4 regions of the Streptomyces sp. NPDC001980 genome follow, and region 4 is predicted to be linked to each of the others. Evidence: riboswitches for the same ligand, from Rfam matches in the RefSeq annotation. Region 4 holds a riboswitch; each other region holds the start of a gene.

The links. A riboswitch is a leader RNA that binds a small molecule or an ion and turns the genes downstream of it on or off. The one in region 4 is predicted to bind cyclic di-AMP.
Region 1: linked by a shared signal. The riboswitch ahead of ABT137_RS51085 (C40 family peptidase) and the one ahead of ABT137_RS29035 (C40 family peptidase) in region 4 are both predicted to bind cyclic di-AMP.
Region 2: linked by a shared signal. The riboswitch ahead of ABT137_RS19990 (transglycosylase family protein) and the one ahead of ABT137_RS29035 (C40 family peptidase) in region 4 are both predicted to bind cyclic di-AMP.
Region 3: linked by a shared signal. The riboswitch ahead of ABT137_RS12425 (M23 family metallopeptidase) and the one ahead of ABT137_RS29035 (C40 family peptidase) in region 4 are both predicted to bind cyclic di-AMP.

The regions. Positions count from the first base shown of each region.
Region 1 covers NZ_JBEOYD010000026.1:94,021-98,183, forward strand. The annotation lists gene ABT137_RS32825 (NAD-dependent epimerase/dehydratase family protein) at 1-162, shown strand, start outside; gene ABT137_RS51085 (C40 family peptidase) at 179-2,383, opposite strand; cyclic di-AMP (ydaO/yuaA leader) riboswitch at 2,394-2,571, opposite strand; gene ABT137_RS32835 (DUF1996 domain-containing protein) at 2,978-4,163, shown strand, end outside.
Region 2 covers NZ_JBEOYD010000012.1:14,632-18,794, reverse strand. The annotation lists gene ABT137_RS20000 (cytochrome P450 family protein) at 1-928, shown strand, start outside; gene ABT137_RS19995 (transglycosylase family protein) at 1,161-2,174, shown strand; cyclic di-AMP (ydaO/yuaA leader) riboswitch at 2,369-2,542, shown strand; gene ABT137_RS19990 (transglycosylase family protein) at 2,547-3,239, shown strand; gene eno (phosphopyruvate hydratase) at 3,648-4,163, shown strand, end outside.
Region 3 covers NZ_JBEOYD010000006.1:339,323-343,485, reverse strand. The annotation lists gene ABT137_RS12435 (PrsW family intramembrane metalloprotease) at 1-298, shown strand, start outside; gene ABT137_RS12430 (aldo/keto reductase) at 398-1,360, opposite strand; gene ABT137_RS12425 (M23 family metallopeptidase) at 1,551-2,588, opposite strand; cyclic di-AMP (ydaO/yuaA leader) riboswitch at 2,598-2,756, opposite strand; tRNA gene ABT137_RS12420 (tRNA-Met) at 3,167-3,240, opposite strand; gene ABT137_RS12415 (MBL fold metallo-hydrolase) at 3,334-4,128, opposite strand.
Region 4 covers NZ_JBEOYD010000021.1:62,564-66,726, reverse strand. The annotation lists gene ABT137_RS29045 (hypothetical protein) at 1-188, shown strand, start outside; gene ABT137_RS29040 (tellurite resistance/C4-dicarboxylate transporter family protein) at 210-1,178, opposite strand; gene ABT137_RS29035 (C40 family peptidase) at 1,388-2,542, opposite strand; cyclic di-AMP (ydaO/yuaA leader) riboswitch at 2,551-2,724, opposite strand; gene pcrA (DNA helicase PcrA) at 3,037-4,163, shown strand, end outside.

The sequences.
Region 1 (4,163 bases), on a different contig from region 4:
CTCTTCGGCCTGACCCAGGACTACATACGCAACCACCTCGGCATCCGCTTCCGCGTCGACAACGGCCGCAGCGTCAACGAACTGGGCCTCGCCTACCGGCCCGTCGAGGAGACCCTCCTGGACCACCACGAGAGCTGGCGCACCCGGCGGCGGAGGGTCTGAGCCCGACGGCCGGGGGTCAGGCCGGGCGGATCACGCGGTGGATCGCCGACTCCCCGGCGTTGTAGATCGACTCCTCGCGGATGAGCGCCCCGGGGCTCGGCGCGTGCACCATCGCGCCGCCGCCCGCGTAGATCCCGACGTGACTGTCGTCGTCGAAGAAGAAGACCAGGTCACCGGGCTCGACGGCGGCCAGCGTGATCGGGGTGCCGGCCAGGGTCTGCTCCGGCGCGGTGCGCGGCAGCGATACGCCGGCGGCGCGCCAGGCGGCCTGGGTCAGGCTGGAGGCGTCGTACGCCCCCGGCCCGGTCGCTCCCCAGACACACGGCCGGCCTATCTGCTCCCGCGCGAACGCCAGCGCCTTCATGGCCTTGCCCGGCTCGGCCCCGGCGCCCGGCTGGAGGAAGACGCCGGGGTCGGCGTAGGCGCCGGGCGCGGCCGCGGGGAGAACCGGGGCGGGGACCTGCGGGGGTGCGGTCGGCAGGGGCGTGGTGGGGAGCGGGGCGGTGACGACCGGGGCGGGGGCGGCAGTGGGCATCGCCATGGTGGGCGGGGCCGCCATCATCGCCTCGGGCGGCGCGGTCATGGCCGTCGGCATCGCGGCCATCGCCGGTGCGAGGGGTGCCGTCATGGGCGCTGTCATCGGGGCCGCCATGGGTGCCCCCATCTGCGCGGGCATCTGCGCGGGCATAGCGGCGGCGGGCGCTGCCATCGCCGTGGGCATGGCCATGGTGGCGGCGTAGGCGTAGGCGTAGGCGCCGTCGGGCTGCATGCCTGCCGCGTAGGAGCCGTACATGTCGGCGGCGGGTGCCGCGGCGAAGGGCGCGGCCGGCGGCATGGTGGCCATCGGCGTCGCGGGGGCGACGGGAGCCGCCGTGGGGTACGCGGCGTAGGCGTAGGCGGTGTCGGCGGCGACCGGAGGGATGTCGGCGTAGGCGGCAGGCGCGTTCGGCGACATGACCCGGAAGCCGCCGGGGTCCATCGGGCCGGGGGCCGGGGCGGGCGCCGCGGTCGGGAAGACGCCGCTGTCCGTGGGGGCGGCGGTCGGGAAGGCGCCCGTGTTCGTGGGAGCCGCCGTCGGGAAGACGCTGGTGCTCGCCATGGGGTCCGCGGTCGGGAAGGCGCTCGTGCTCATGGGGTCCGGGGTCGGGACGGCGCCCGCGTCGCCCGGGGTCGGCATCGGGAACGAGCCCGTGGCACCCGGCGTCATGATGCGGAAGGAACCGGTGTCCCCCGGGGACGGGGCCGGACCCTGGGCGGTGCCCGCGTCCATGGTGGACGCGGTCTGGTAGGTCCCGCCGCCCGAACCGCCCGGGGTCATGACGCGGAAGCCGCCCGCGTCCGCCGCGGCCCGGGTCGGGGCGCTGTCGGCACCCCCCGGGGTCATGATGCGGAAGGTACCGGTGTCCGACGGGGACACGATCGGGATGCCGCCCGTCTCGGTCACCGCCGGGAGCGCGCGCGTGGCGGCGGCCGAGTCGCCCCGGAAGGAGCCGCTGCCGGTGCGCTGGTTCGGTATGCCGACCGCGGGAGCCTGCCACTGCTGCGCCGGGACCTGGGCCTCGGGCGTGGGCCAGGGACTGGGCGCCGCCGGAGCGGCCTGGGCGACCGGGATCGGGGCCGGTGCCGGGTCGAGGGCGGCGATCGCGCGCTGCCCGGTGCGCTGGAACAGCACCTCGCGCGCCTTGGCGAGCTTGAGCTGGTTCTTGGTCTTGGAGGTACCCGGCGTGGCTCGCTGCGGCGCGGCGGCGGGCAGCGCCCTCGGCGCACCCGAAGGCGCCGCCGGCAGCGCCGTCGCGGGCCCCGCCGTCAACTCCAGCCTCGGGCGCGCCGGCAGCTCGCGGACGACCTCGATCTCGCTCTGCGCGGACGGCCCCGCGGTCAGCTCCAGCCGGGCCGGTCCGGAGTCCTCCAGCTGGCCGAGCAGGTCGGCGGCCATGGAGCTGACGGGCCGCCGCGGGCCGGGTCGGTCGGGCTGCCGGTCGGACGGAAGTGCGGCCGGCACGCTCGGCCCCAGCTTCGAACGCGCCCCCTCGAACCACTCCCGGGCGATGTTGTCGAGGCCCGGGTCGTCGCGACGGGGCCGCTTGAACAGCGGGACGCCGCGTGAACGCGAGCCCCCGCTCATCGCACGGGTGGCGTTGTAGTTCCCGGTGGCGTTCTCGGCCTGGTCGTAGAGGCTGTCGATCCGCTGTCGAACCTCGTCACGGCTTTCGGGCGCCATTGAGGGGTCGTGCTCCTTCCGTACTCCGCCTACCGAGTTAGCTGTCGGGTTCGGGCGCGGTGAAGTCCGGAAGGCATGCCCTACGGCCTCTGCCCTTGCGGACGGTCGGCCGATTCACCCCAGTGTTCGGTTGGGTCCCCGGCTCCGGATCCGCCCCTGAGGGGCACCGGACTCGGCGGAGGCCGCGCGGCCCGACGGGATTCGCCGGGGGGAGCCGAGCGGCTTGCCCGTCAACTTAGCCAACTTGTGTCACTCGTGTGAAGGTTGAAGTGGCTAATGTCCGATACGTAATTGTGATGTTCGTCGTAGCGTTCGAAACTCGACCGTAGGGCACGGCATTTCGCGCGCTTCCATTGCATTCGCAGGGTCACCGAGGCGTTGCCGTCGGTCGCGTCCCCCTGCTCCGGAACGCCCGCTTTCTGTGAGGTCACCGTGAATTCGTGGGTCTGTTGAACACAGTGGCGTCACGTGTCGTATAGGGCGGGGGATTTCTATGCCCGGCCGCCCACGACATGCAGGGGAACGACCTTGAGACCCAACAGGCGCAGACGCCCGACCGGCGCACAACGCGCGACCTTCGCAGCGGTCGCCCTGATGCTCGGCGGCGGAGGACTGGTCGCGGTGAACGTCTATGCCTCGGCCACCGAGAGCGGCGGAGACCAGGGCCAGGTCGCCACCGGCCAGGTGCTGTCCGCGCCCACGATCTACTGCCCCGACGTCGGCAGCCGGCTCACGGCGGTGCCCGACGGCGCCCGGGCCGACGTCGACCGTGAACTCGCCCAGCTGGACCAGCAGATCGCGGCCGCCTACCAGCAACTCACGGCGTCCGCCGCCGAGATCGAGCAGAACCCCGGCGTCGCCGACCAGGCGATCATCGACCCGCTGAAGGAGAAGCGGTCCGAGTCGATCCAGCGCATCGCGGACGCCATCGACCGCGAGGGCGACCGCCCGCAGGGCCTCGACGACCTCGCCGCCTGCACCCTGCGCTCCTCGAACCAGGGCGACGGGCAGTCGGCCACCCCCCAGGACGGTGCCACGCCGAGCCAGAGCGGCCAGGGCAGCGCCGCGCCGAGCCAGGGCACCGGCGCCGGCGGCCAGGGCGGCAACGGCCCGGTCGCCGCCGACTACGCGGACATCACCTCCGTCCAGCCCAACGTCTCGACCCCGGCCGAGCAGCCCGGCGGCTCCACCGGCACCTTCTCCTCCAGCTGTGGCGTCAACGCGAACGGACTGTTCAACTCGGACAACGTGATCGTCGCGCCCGGTGTCTCCAACGGCGCCCACCACTTCCACGACTACATCGGCAACCAGTCCAACAACGCCTTCGCCAGCGACCAGGACCTCGCGAACGCCGACACCAGCTGCGCGGACCAGGGCGACAAGTCCACGTACTACTGGCCCGTGCTGCGGCTGCAGAACGGCAAGCAGGAGCGGGACGCCGACAAGCCGGGCGGCGGCACCGAGGGCAACGCCGGGCAGATCGTGACGGCGAAGGAGGTCACGCTGACCTTCGAGGGCAACCCGACCTCCAAGGTCACCGAGATGCCGCGGCTGCTGCGCATCATCACCGGCGACGCCAAGGCGTTCGTCAACGGCCCGGCCAACGCCAACGCCTCCTGGAGCTGCACCGGTTACGAGGACCGGCAGCTCAAGGACAAGTACCCACTCTGCCCGTCGGGCAGTGACGTCGTGCGCACGTTCAGGTTCCAGAGCTGCTGGGACGGCCGGAACATCGACAGCGCCAACCACCGCACCCACGTGGCGTTCGAGGCCCCCGACG
Region 2 (4,163 bases), on a different contig from region 4:
CCCGCGCCGGGTGGCCGAGTTCGCGCCGCGGGTGCGGGAGCTGACCGACCGGCTCATCGACGGGTTCGCGGAGCGGGGCGAGGCCGACCTCATCCACGAGTTCGCCTTTCCGCTCCCCATCTACGCCATCTGCGACCTGCTCGGCGTCCCGCCCGAGGACCAGGACGACTTCCGGGACTGGGCGGGGATGATGATCCGGCACGGGGGAGGGCCGCGGGGCGGGGTCGCGCGGTCCGTGAAGAAGATGCGCGGGTATCTGGCCGAGCTGATCCACCGCAAACGGGAGGCGCTGCCCGCCGAGGCCGGTCCCGGCGAGGACCTCATCTCCGGGCTCATCCGGGCCTCGGACCACGGGGAGCACCTCACCGAGAACGAGGCCGCGGCCATGGCGTTCATCCTGCTGTTCGCCGGGTTCGAGACCACCGTCAACCTGATCGGAAACGGGACGTACGCACTGCTCACCCACCCCGGGCAGCGGGCACGCCTCCAGGAGTCCCTGGCCGCCGGCGAGCGCGGGCTGCTGGAGACAGGTGTCGAGGAACTCCTCCGCTACGACGGGCCGGTGGAGCTGGCCACCTGGCGGTTCGCCACCGAGCCGGTCGCGATCGGCGGGCAGCACATCGCGCCCGGCGACCCGGTCCTGGTCGTCCTGGCCGCGGCGGACCGGGACCCGGAGCGGTTCGCCGAGCCGGACACCCTCGACCTCGCCCGGCGGGACAACCAGCACCTCGGCTACGGCCACGGCATCCACTACTGCCTGGGCGCCCCGCTCGCCCGCCTGGAGGGGCAGACCGCGCTCGCCGGTCTCCTCACCCGCCTTCCCGACCTGCGACTCGCGGTGGACGAGAGCGAGTTGCGGTGGCGCGGCGGGCTCATCATGCGCGGACTGCGCACGCTCCCCGTGGAGTTCACGCCCACCGGTCCCTGAAGCCCCTGGCAGGCCCTCGCAGGCCCTTGCCGAGCCCTCGCCGCGCCCCGGCCGAAGCCCGTACCGGCCTGTACGGGCCAAAGGTGACCAGTGTTCAAGTCTGTGATCTTCACGTGATCTACGCGGCATTAACTTGTGACAAGTGATCGTCTGCCGATACGTTCACCCATCAGCGCGGCGCCCCTGCGGGACCCGTCGTGCCGGTCACCGCTGTCGCTCGAAAGGTTTCCGCATGCTCTCCGGGAACGGTCGTCACCGTCGCCCCCGCCAGGCTCCGGCGCTCCTCGTCGCGGCCGGGGTGACCGGCTCCGCCATCGCCATCCCGCTCCTCGGTGCGGTGAACGCCAGCGCGGCCGACGGCTCCACCTGGGACCAGGTGGCCGAGTGCGAGAGCGGCGGGTCCTGGAGCGCCGACCACGGCACCGGCTACTACGGCGGCCTCCAGATCTCCCTGGACGACTGGAGCAAGTACGGAGGCCTGGAGTACGCGAGTACGCCCGACCAGGCGAGCCGTTCGCAGCAGATCGCGGTCGCCGAGAAGATACTCGCCGACCAGGGGACCAAGCCCTGGCGGACCTGTGCCCTGCTCGCCGGACTCTCCTCCGACGACGCCTCGGTGAACGTCGACACGGGCCTCGGCGACTCGGGTGATTCATCCGGTTCCTCCGGCTCGTCGGACTCGTCCTCCGGGTTGTCGGACTCGTCCTCCGGGTTGTCGGACTCGTCCTCCTCTTCCGGTTCCGACTCCTCTTCGGGCGCCACGGACTCCGGGAACGAGTCCGCCACCCCCTCGCCGAGCGCGAGTGCCGACAGTGGCTCCAAGGCGGACACTCCTAGCAAATCCAGCAAGACGGACAAGTCGGAATCCTCCGGATCTGACTCCGACGCTTCGAAGGTGAGTGGGAGTCCTGCTGCTTCCGAGGCTGACGACTCGGACAATTCGTGGCAGACCGGGGGCTCTTGGAGTCTGGTGGACACGGGGGCCGTCAGCAGTGGCGGCAAGCATCGTGGCGGCTCGGCGGACGAAAGCGTGACAAACGGTCAAAGTGCCACCTCCTCGGGTCGGCACGCCTCCCGTGACAGCGGCACCTACACCGTCCGCGACGGCGACACCCTCGCCTCCATCGCCGACTCCCTTGACCTCGACGGCGGATGGCGCGCGCTCTACGACGCGAACAAGGCCGACATCGGTACCGACCCGAACGCCATCGCCCCCGGTCAGACCCTGAAACTCGGCAGCGAATAGGACGAAAAGCGGCGGGAGTTGGCGCCCCGCTTCGAGCTGAATGTCCGTTTTGGTGAAAGTGTGGGATGAGTCTCAGAAGCCCTGATCATCTTTGAAATTCACCTGATGGCCTGTTTACGGTCGAGGCCGCTCGTCACCACGAGCCCCGGCCGTCGCAACGCCGAGTCCTGCCAGCGGCCACCCGGGAACAGTCGTCGCGTCATGCGCCGTAGGCAGGAGCGGGGGACCCAAGGTAAGTGCCGGGACCGGTGGTTGACGCCGCCGATCCGGCTCGGGGTGAAGCCGCGCACCGACACACGGTGTGCGGCCGGGCAACTCAACCGGCCCGAACCCGACAGCTCACCTCGCAGGCGTCGGTGAGGGGATCGATCCATGCTGTTCTCCGGCAAGGGCAAGCACCGTCGTCCGTCCAAGGCCGTCCGCGCCATCGCTGTCGCCGGTGTCACCGGTGTCGCCGTCGCCGCTCCGCTGATGGCGGCCGGCAGCGCCTCCGCCGCCACCGCCTCCGAGTGGGACGCGGTCGCCCAGTGCGAGTCCGGCGGCAACTGGGCCATCAACACCGGCAACGGCTACTACGGCGGTCTGCAGTTCTCGGCCTCCACCTGGGCCGCGTACGGCGGCACGCAGTACGCCGGGCAGGCCAACCAGGCCACCAAGGCGCAGCAGATCGAGATCGCCGAGAAGGTCCTCGCCGCCCAGGGCAAGGGCGCCTGGCCGGTCTGCGGCACGGGCCTGTCCGGTGCCGCCTACACCGGCAGCTCCGCCGGCTCCTCCGCCAGCTCCTCGTCGAGCAGCAGCGCCGGCACCAGCACCCGGTCGACCGACACCCAGGCTGCCTCCCGCTCCGCCGAGCGTCCGGCCGCCAAGAAGACCGTCACCACCCCGACCGGCAAGAAGGTCAAGAAGGGCGACGGCGAGTACAAGGTCGTCAAGGGTGACACCCTCAGCTCGATCGCCGAGAAGCACAAGGTCAAGGGCGGCTGGCAGGCGCTGTTCAAGCTGAACAAGAACATCGTCGAGGACGCCGACTTCATCTACCCGGGCCAGCAGTTGCACCTGAAGTAAGGCGAAGCGAGGCGCGGGGCGGCCGCCCTGAGTATTAAGCGGCGCCCAGCTGAACCACAGCTCCCACACAACCGTGGTCCCCATAGTGGAGACCACGTGAGGGTCACCCCCGTCCCCCACGGGCCCCCGCTCCGGTGCGTTTTCCCCCGAACGCACCGGGGCGGGGTTTCTCTTTGCCGTCCCCCTGGCCTCTCTCCTGGCCTGCTTCTTGGCCCGCTCTTCTCCCGTTCTTCATCGGGACCCCCTTTGTTCCGCACGTGAACAATGAGTACCGTCTGTGTGTCCACGGGCCGGTCGGTCGTGCCGGCCGACGGCCCCGGGACGGTTAGGCTCTAGTCGCAAGGCTGAGCAAGGGCCGGCCAGGCCCGCGTGCGCCCCGCACAACCAGCGTCACATCCCATGAAGGAGATGCTCGTGCCGTCCATCGACGTCGTCGTAGCCCGGGAAATCCTGGACTCCCGAGGCAACCCCACGGTCGAGGTCGAGGTCGGCCTCGACGACGGCAGCACGGGTCGTGCCGCCGTCCCGTCCGGCGCCTCCACCGGTGCCTTCGAGGCCATCGAGCTCCGTGACGGCGACCCCAACCGCTACCTGGGCAAGGGTGTCGAGAAGGCCGTCCTCGCCGTCATCGAGCAGATCGGCCCGGAGCTCGTCGGCTACGACGCCACCGAGCAGCGCCTGATCGACCAGGCCATGTTCGACCTGGACGCGACCGACAACAAGGGCTCGCTCGGCGCCAACGCCATCCTCGGCGTCTCCCTCGCCGTCGCGCACGCCGCCTCCGAGGCGTCCGACCTGCCGCTGTTCCGCTACCTCGGTGGCCCGAACGCGCACCTGCTGCCCGTCCCGATGATGAACATCCTCAACGGCGGCTCGCACGCGGACTCCAACGTCGACATCCAGGAGTTCATGATCGCCCCGATC
Region 3 (4,163 bases), on a different contig from region 4:
CGCGTACCACTTCGGGAAGGCGGCGGGGCGGGCGGTCACCGAGTACGAGGGATACGCGACGACGCTGGCGCTGCTGCGGCGCCGGGGGCAGCGGGGGCGGGCGGGGGCCGACTTCGTGGTGCGGGAACGGGAGCTCCTCACGGAGCTGTGGAACCGACGGGAGCTGGTGCGGCCGGCCCTGGAGTACGCGGCGCGGACGGCTGCGCCGGGCGGGTGGCGGCCGGTGTACGCCGGTTATGCGCCGTCGGCTTACGGGGCGGCGGTGCCGTATCCGGCCTACAACCCGTATCGGAGCTAGTGCTCCGGAGTCGCGGACGGCTCGGCACCGCCGGAATGCGCCGTGGGGGCTGAGCGCCGTTGCGGCGGAAAAGAGAAAAGAACGAGGGAGCGGAAGCCGTCAGGCCGAAGCCGTCGTCAGCTTCGTCAGTTCCTCGTCCGTCAGCGTCAGGTCCGCCACGCCCAGCAGGGGCGGGAGCTGTTCGAGGGTGCGGGCCGAGGCGATCGGGGCCGTGATGGTGGGCTGGGCTGCCAGCCAGGCCAGGGCGACCGTGGGGATCGGGGCCTCGTGGGCCGCGGCGATCTCGTCCAGGGCCGCCAGCACCTTCTGGCCGCGCTCCGACTCGGCGTACTGGGCGGCGCGGCCCGCTCGCACGCTGTCGACCGTCGTACCGGGGCGGTACTTGCCGGTAAGGAAGCCGGCGGCCAGCGAGAAGTAGGGAACGGCCGCGAGGCCGGTGCGGGAGGCCAGGTCCTGGAGGGGGCCCTCGTAGGTGTCGCGGGAGACCAGGTTGTAGTGGGGCTGGAGGGCCACGTACCGGGCGAGGCCCTCGCGGTCGGAGAAGTCCAGGGACTCCTGGAGTCGCTCCGGCGTGATGTTGGACGCGGCGATGTGCCGGACCTTGCCCGCCCGCACCAGCTCGTCCAGCGCACCGATGATCTCCTCGACCGGGATCTCGGGCTTGTCGAAGTGCGTGTAGTACAGGTCGATGTGGTCGGTGCCGAGACGGCGCAGGGAGGCGTCCGCGGCGGCCTTGATGTTGGCGGCGGACAGGCCCAGGTACTCGGGGTGCTGGCTGACCTTCGTCGCGATGACGACGTCGTCGCGGTTGCCGCGCGCCTTGACCCACTTGCCGATGATCGTCTCGGACTCGCCGCCCTTGTTGCCCTCGATCCACGCCGTGTACGAGTCGGCGGTGTCGACGAAGTTGCCGCCCGCGGCGGCGTAGGCGTCGAGGACGGCGAAGGAGGTGGCCTCGTCGGCGGTCCAGCCGAAGACGTTGCCGCCGAGGGCGAGCGGGAAGACCTCCAGGTCGGAGGCGCCGAGCTTGCGGAGGGACGGGGAAGCGGAAGAAGCACTCATACTTCACTTCAACACGCGTCGCCGGGCACCCCATGCCGGTGCAACACGAAGTTCTTGTAAAGGCGCACGGCTGAAGGCGCACCGCCTGCCCGAGGCGTGGCAGGCAGACCGGCGGCCCTGACGCCGGGGGGTTGCCGTCAGGGCCGCCGGAGGCCGGAAGGTGAGGTCCGGGTCCTGGTCAGGGCCAGGGTCAGGGGTTGAGGCCCTTGCCGCGCAGCCAGGTCATCGGGTCGATGGCGGTGGCCTGGCCGTTCGGGTGGACCTCCAGGTGGAGGTGCGGGCCGGTCACGTTGCCGGTGGCGCCCACGCGGCCGATGACGTCGCCGGTGGCGACCTTCTGGCCGACCTTGACGCCGATCGAGGACTGGTGGCAGAACCACAGCTCGGTGCCGTCGTCCAGGGTGATGATCGTGCGGTAGCCGTAGGAGCCGGCCCAGCCCGCCTCGGTGACCGTGCCGCTGTGCACGGCCTTGATCAGCGTGCCGGTGGGCGCGGCGAAGTCGAGGCCGGTGTGGTAGCCGGAGGCCCACATGGAGCCGGCCTGGCCGAAGGTGCCGGTGATCGTGTACGAGACGACGGGCAGCGTGTACTGCTTGGCCAGCTCGGCGAGGCGGGCCTGCTCGGCCTTCTGCTTCGCGGAGGCCTCGGCCTTCTCCTTGGCGTCGGCGGCCTTGGCCGCGGCCGCCTTCTCCGCCTTGGCCTCGGCGTCCGCGACCGCCTTGTCGGCGGCGGCGACGGCCTTGGCGCTGGCCTTGGTGTCGAGCTGGTTCTGCTGCTGCGCGGCCTGGGCGATGATCCGGCTGCGCAGCGCCTCGCCGGCGTCGGACGAGGAGGAGTCCGAGTCGGTGGCGGTCGTCGTGGTGACGCTGCTGAGCGTGGTCTGGGTGGCCTGGTGGCCGCCGTCCTCGCCGAGCAGCGAGTCGACGGAGGACGGCAGGTCGGGCAGCGAGATGGAGACCGGCGGCTTGCCGGTGTTGGCGCTGGCCATGCCGCCCGCGCCGACGGCGGCTATGACGCCGACGCCGAGAACCGTGGAGCTGCGGGCGAGCCCGCCGCCCTTCTGCTTGGCGACCCGGTGCCGGCCGCGTACCGCGGAGAGGGACTCCTCGGTGGGGTTCCACTCCTCGAAGGGGCCCTCGTCGGCGCGGTAGCCGCCGTAGCCGAAGGTGTCGGGCTGACGCTGGCTGGGCACGAAGGGGGCTGTCGGAGCAGGCGGGTTGGACGCCACGCGGGCGCACTCCTTTCCTTCCGCCGCCTACCGGGTTAGCTGACGGGTTCGGAGCGGGAAGGTCTCCTACGCGCGTATACCGGCCGTTTCGTACCCGGCGGTAGCCGTGCGATTCACCCCAAGGTGGTGGTTCCCCGGTTCCCTTGCGGGATTCGGCGCGTGCGCACGGAGCCGTCGCGGGTGACGGCTGGGACGACCGCGCTGCGTTATCGAACGTTAATAGACCCGGCTACCAGATTCCAAGCCGTTCGTCTTGATCATTAAGCTTTCAAAGCTTGGACTTACCTGCCACGACCGGTCAAAAACGGTCGAGTCGACGGTGCCCACCGCTCAGCTCAGGAGTCACACAGGTTTTGATGGCGACTCAGTTGTTATGCGCAGGGCGGTCATCCGGACACCGACCGTGACCACACCCCGCTCAGGGCCGTCGTACGGCGAGCAGTGCCATGTCGTCCGCCATGCCGCCGCCGGTGGCGCGCAGGAACGCGGCCGGTGGACGTGCGTGATGAGGAACACAGACCTGGGCATGACTCAGGGCCGGAATCCTCGAATTCTTGGATTCCGGCCCTGAGTTTCAGTAGCGGGGACAGGATTTGAACCTGCGACCTCTGGGTTATGAGCCCAGCGAGCTACCGAGCTGCTCCACCCCGCGTCGGTGACACCAGCATACGCCATCGGAAGAGGGGAAGTCACACGGGTGAAGACTCACGGGGTCGGCGGAGGGGCGGCGGGGGCCGCCGTGGGGTCAGTGGACGCCGAAATGCCGGGCCTGGGCGACCGCCTCGCGGGGGCCGCCGTCGAACGGCTGACCGTGCCCCGGCAGCAGGACGGTGTCCTTGGACAGGCCGGCGATGCCGTCCAGCGACGCGAGGGCGGCGGCGGAGTCGTGGGTGAAGGCACGGCAGACCAGGCAGGGGCCGGTGTGCCCGGTGAAGGCCTCCTGGGTGACCAGGGCGTCGCCGGTGAAGAGCAGGCCCTGGTCGGGGAAGTGGAAGCCGGTGCTGCCGGGGGTGTGGCCGGGCAGCGCGACCGCCTGCGGCCGCCCGGGCACGCCGTCCAGCCGCGCACCGTCGCCGAACGTGCGTGCCCGGGCGGGCGGCGGTGCGGTGAAGGCGCCCTGGCGGGCCATGGTCACCATGGTGGCGAGCGCGGCGGGACGGCGGACGAGGTACGGCAGCGGGGAGCGTTCGGACTTGGCGTGCCGCATGGCCTTGCGCGGGCCGTCCATGAGCATGGCCCGGTCGTCCTCGTGGACCCACACCTCCGCGCCGGCCTGCTGGAGCTCCGCCGTGAGACCGGTGTGATCGGGGTGCGCGTGGGTGATCAGGACGGCCCGGATGTCGGCCGGGCTCCGTCCCGCGGCGGCCAGGTGGTCGAGGAGCGTGCGCCGCTGTCCGGGCAGGCCGGCGTCGACGAGGGTCAGCCCGTCCGGGTGATCCACCAGGTAGAAGTTGACGAGGGGGTCACCCAGCCGGACAACGCCTGGAGCGACCTCCGGGCCGGCGCCGGGGTGGGCGGATCGGGGGCGGGACTGGCGCATGGCGCTCTGCTCTCGGGAAGGGGGATGGACGACGG
Region 4 (4,163 bases):
TCGGCCTCAACGAGGCCGGTGACCACCACGTCAACACCGTCAAGATCGGCGTGAAGCTCGCCCTGCTGATCGTGATCCTGGGGCTCGTCTACGTGAAACGGGACGACGAGAAGGTCGAGAAGGGCGCCTTCGGCCTGGTGGGTCTGCTCACGGTGGTGAACATCTTCATCGCCGTGCTGTGGACGTGACCCTCGGCATCCCCGGCATCCTCAGCGGGCCTTCCTGAGAGCGGCCCGGGCGCCCGCCGCCGCACCGGCCGCCACCGTCAGCCAGGCCGCCACCGTGACCCACACCAGCACCCGCCCCGGCCACTTCAGCCATGCACCGCCGACGGCGGCCGCGACCGACAGCGTCGCCGTCGCCGTCATCCCCATCGGGAACACCGTCGCCCAGCGGCGCACGTCGTAACGGAGCCGGGGCCATGCCACCTCCGCGGCCAGCAGGACGACGTACCAGGCCAGGTCCAGGACCAGCAGCGCCACCGTCACCACCCGCAGGACACCCCGGTCGTCGTCGTTCCACAGGTACAGCCGCGCACTGTCGGCGGACAGCAGCCGCGCCCCGGCCAGCGCCGAGATCGCGAGCGCGCCTCCCGCCACCCACTGGTCGCCGGGCCCCTGGGCGATCTGTCGCCACTCGAACCGGGGCACGGCGAGCCCGTACATCGCCAGCCCCAGCCAGAACAGGACCAGCGAGAGGTGCGCGAGCCACGCCGTGGTCACGGCCGCCGCCAGCGTCGCTCCCAGTACGGCCAGGCCCTGCGTGGCCACACAGGCCAGGAACACCGCGCCGGGCATCCTCGGCTTCCAGTGCCGCACGACGAGGACCAGCAACGGCGGCCACAGCACCACCGACAGCGCCAGCAGGGCCTCGGCCAGGGTCTGCCACCCGAGCGCCGAGAACCGTGTCCCCAGCATCGTGGTCGCGGCCACGGCGGTGAGCGCGCCCGGCGTCCGCGCCTCCTGCGCCCACCGCCGGCGATCGCGCGCCAGGCGTACGACGAAGTCCGCCGCCAGCGCCACCCACAGCACGCAGGTCAGCACCAGCGCCACCCGGGACACGGTCTCCGCGCCCGCCAGGTGCAACCCCACCGACATGATGCCGGTGGCCATCACGGCGGCCCCGGCCGCCGGCGGACGCTGCGCCCACCAGGCGCGGAGGGGGGAAATGCCGGACATGCCCCTGATGTTAGGGAGAGTCGGCCGCAGCACGAACGGGGCACGCGCGCGTGCGGCCCGAGAACCGCGCGACGGCGAGCCGGGGGCGTGCGGGGGAGCGGCCGGGTGCCATAGGGGAGAGGTGCGCCGTGGCGCTCGGAGTGGCGGGTTGCGAGCGGGAGCGGAGAAGCGGGCGGGGGCGCCCGAGGGATGGCGGGCGCCCCGTGGGGTCAGGCCGGGCGTACCACGCTGTGGATGATCGACTCGCCGCCGTAGTAGATCGACTCCTCCCGGACGTACGCGCCGGGCTTCGGGGCGTGGATCATCATGCCGTTGCCGATGTAGATGCCGACGTGACTGACGTCGTCGTAGAAGAAGACCAGGTCGCCGGGCTGGGCGTCGGCGAGGGAGACGGTGGTGCCGGCGTTCACCTGGTCGTAGGTGGTGCGCGGCAGGGAGACGCCCGCGGCCTTCCAGGCGGCCTGGGAGAGCCCGGAGCAGTCGTAGGAGCCGGGGCCGGTGGCGCCCCAGACGTACGGCTTGCCGATCTGCGCGCGGGCGAAGGCGATCGCCTTGGCGGCCTTCGTGGCATAGGCGGAGTCCGAGCCGGAGCCGGAACCCGAGTCGGAAGAGGAGCCGCCCGACGTCGAGGACGACGACGCCTTCTGGTCGGCCGCCGCGGCCTGCTGCTTCGCCAGCTCCGCCGCCTTGCGGTCCGCCGCTTCCTGCTGCCGCTTCTCGATCGCCGCCAGCCGGGCCTTCTCCGCGGCCGTCAGCTGCGACAGCAGTTCCCGCGCGGAGGCCAGCTTCGTCTGCACGGTGGTCTTGGCCGTCTTGAGGTCGCCCTGCGTCTCGGTGAGCGACTCGAGGCTCTGGGAGGCCTCCTGCCGCTTCTTCATGGTCGCGGACTGCTCGGTGACGTAGTCGTCGACCGCGCCCTTCTGGCGCGAGGTCAGACGGCTCATCAGCTGGTCCTGGTCGAAGTAGTCCTGGGGGCTGTCCGCGAGCAGGAAGGTCGCCGTGTCGGGGACGTCGGCCCCGGTCCGGTACTGGGCCGCCGCGAACGAACCCAGTTCCTCACGTGCCTTGTTGAGCCGGTCGGTGCGCCGGGCGACGTCGTCGAGCAGGGTGTCGACCTGCTTGCGCTGCCTGCCCGTCTGCTCCTTGGCCGTGTTGTACTTCTCGGTCGCCGACTCGGCCTGCCGGTAGAGGGCGTCGACCTTCTTCTCGACCTCCTCCAGGCTCGGCTTGCCGTCGTCGGAGGGCGCGGCCTCGGCCGTCTGGGAGAACAGGGCCATGGAGGTGAGGGCGGCGGTGGCCAGCGCGGGGGTGCGTATGCCTGCCGCGCGCGTTCCTGAGGGCCGGGACTTGCGGTGCGACGCCAACGGGGGCGACTCCTTCCAGTGTTCCGCCTACCGAGTTAGCTGTCGGGTTCGGGCGGGTGGTTCGGAAGGGTTGCCCTACGGTCCGTTCCCCGGAGGGGAGTCGGGACCGATTCACCCCGGGATCGGTGTGGGTCCCCGGCTCCGGATGCGCGGTGGCGCCCCGGACTCGGCGGAGGCCGTGCGGCCCGGCGATGTTCGCCGGTGGGGGTCGTACGGCCTGCCCGGCACGCTAGCCAACTCGTGTGGTCCCTGTGAAGTTTGATGTGCGATATGCCCGATACATTTTCGTGACCTCGGCGTTGCGATGTGTTCAGGCGGGGCGATCCGGGGTGTTATGGGCGACTTGCCCGGGAGGGTCGAACGGTTCGGGGTGAGCGTTCGCGGCTGCGTGACGCGCGTTGACCGGCCGTGACCGAGTGGATCTGTTCGGTCACCCGGGCGAGTTTTCGGGGCGGCGGCCGGTTGTCGGTGGGGCGCCCTAGACTCGGAGAGCGATGAGCAGCCTCTTTGACGACAGCTTCCTGGCGAGCCTCCAGGCCCCCCGCGGCCATGACGAGGAACCCCCGCCGCCGCCCGAGGACGAGCACGCTCCGGAGTCGATTCCGGACGATCTGTTCGGCGGGAAGTTCGACGCGCCCCCGGACCGGGACGCCTACTACCGCGACGGCGCCGCCCGCCCGGCCCTGGACCCGGCCGCGCTCCTGGAGGGGTTGAACGACAACCAGCGGGCGGCCGTCGTGCACGCCGGCTCCCCGCTGCTCATCGTGGCCGGCGCCGGTTCCGGCAAGACGCGCGTGCTCACCCACCGCATCGCGCACCTGCTCGGCGCGCGCAACGTGCACCCGGGCCAGATCCTCGCGATCACCTTCACCAACAAGGCCGCGGGCGAGATGAAGGAGCGCGTCGAGCACCTCGTCGGCCCGCGCGCGAACGCGATGTGGGTGATGACCTTCCACAGCGCCTGCGTGCGGATCCTGCGCCGGGAGAGCAAGAAGCTCGGCTTCACCTCCTCCTTCTCGATCTACGACGCGGCCGACTCCAAGCGCCTGATGGCCCTGGTCTGCCGCGACCTGGACCTCGACCCCAAGCGGTTCCCGCCGAAGTCGTTCAGCGCCCAGGTCAGCAACCTCAAGAACGAGCTGGTCGACGAGGAGGACTTCGCCGCCCGGGCGAGCGACGGCTTCGAGAAGACCCTCGCCCAGGCCTACGTCCTCTACCAGTCGCGGCTGCGCGAGGCGAACGCCCTCGACTTCGACGACCTGATCATGACGACGGTCAACCTGCTGCGTGCCTTCCCGGACGTCGCCGAGCACTACCGCCGGCGCTTCCGGCATGTCCTGGTCGACGAGTACCAGGACACCAACCACGCCCAGTACGCGCTCGTCCGCGAGCTGGTCGGCACCGGCACCGTCGCCCGCGCCGACGACGCCGACACCCCGCCCGGCGAGCACGACCTGCCCCCCGCCGAGCTCTGCGTCGTCGGTGACGCCGACCAGTCGATCTACGCCTTCCGGGGCGCGACGATCCGCAACATCCTCCAGTTCGAGGAGGACTACCCGAATGCGACGACGATCCTGCTGGAGCAGAACTACCGCTCCACGCAGACGATCCTGAGCGCCGC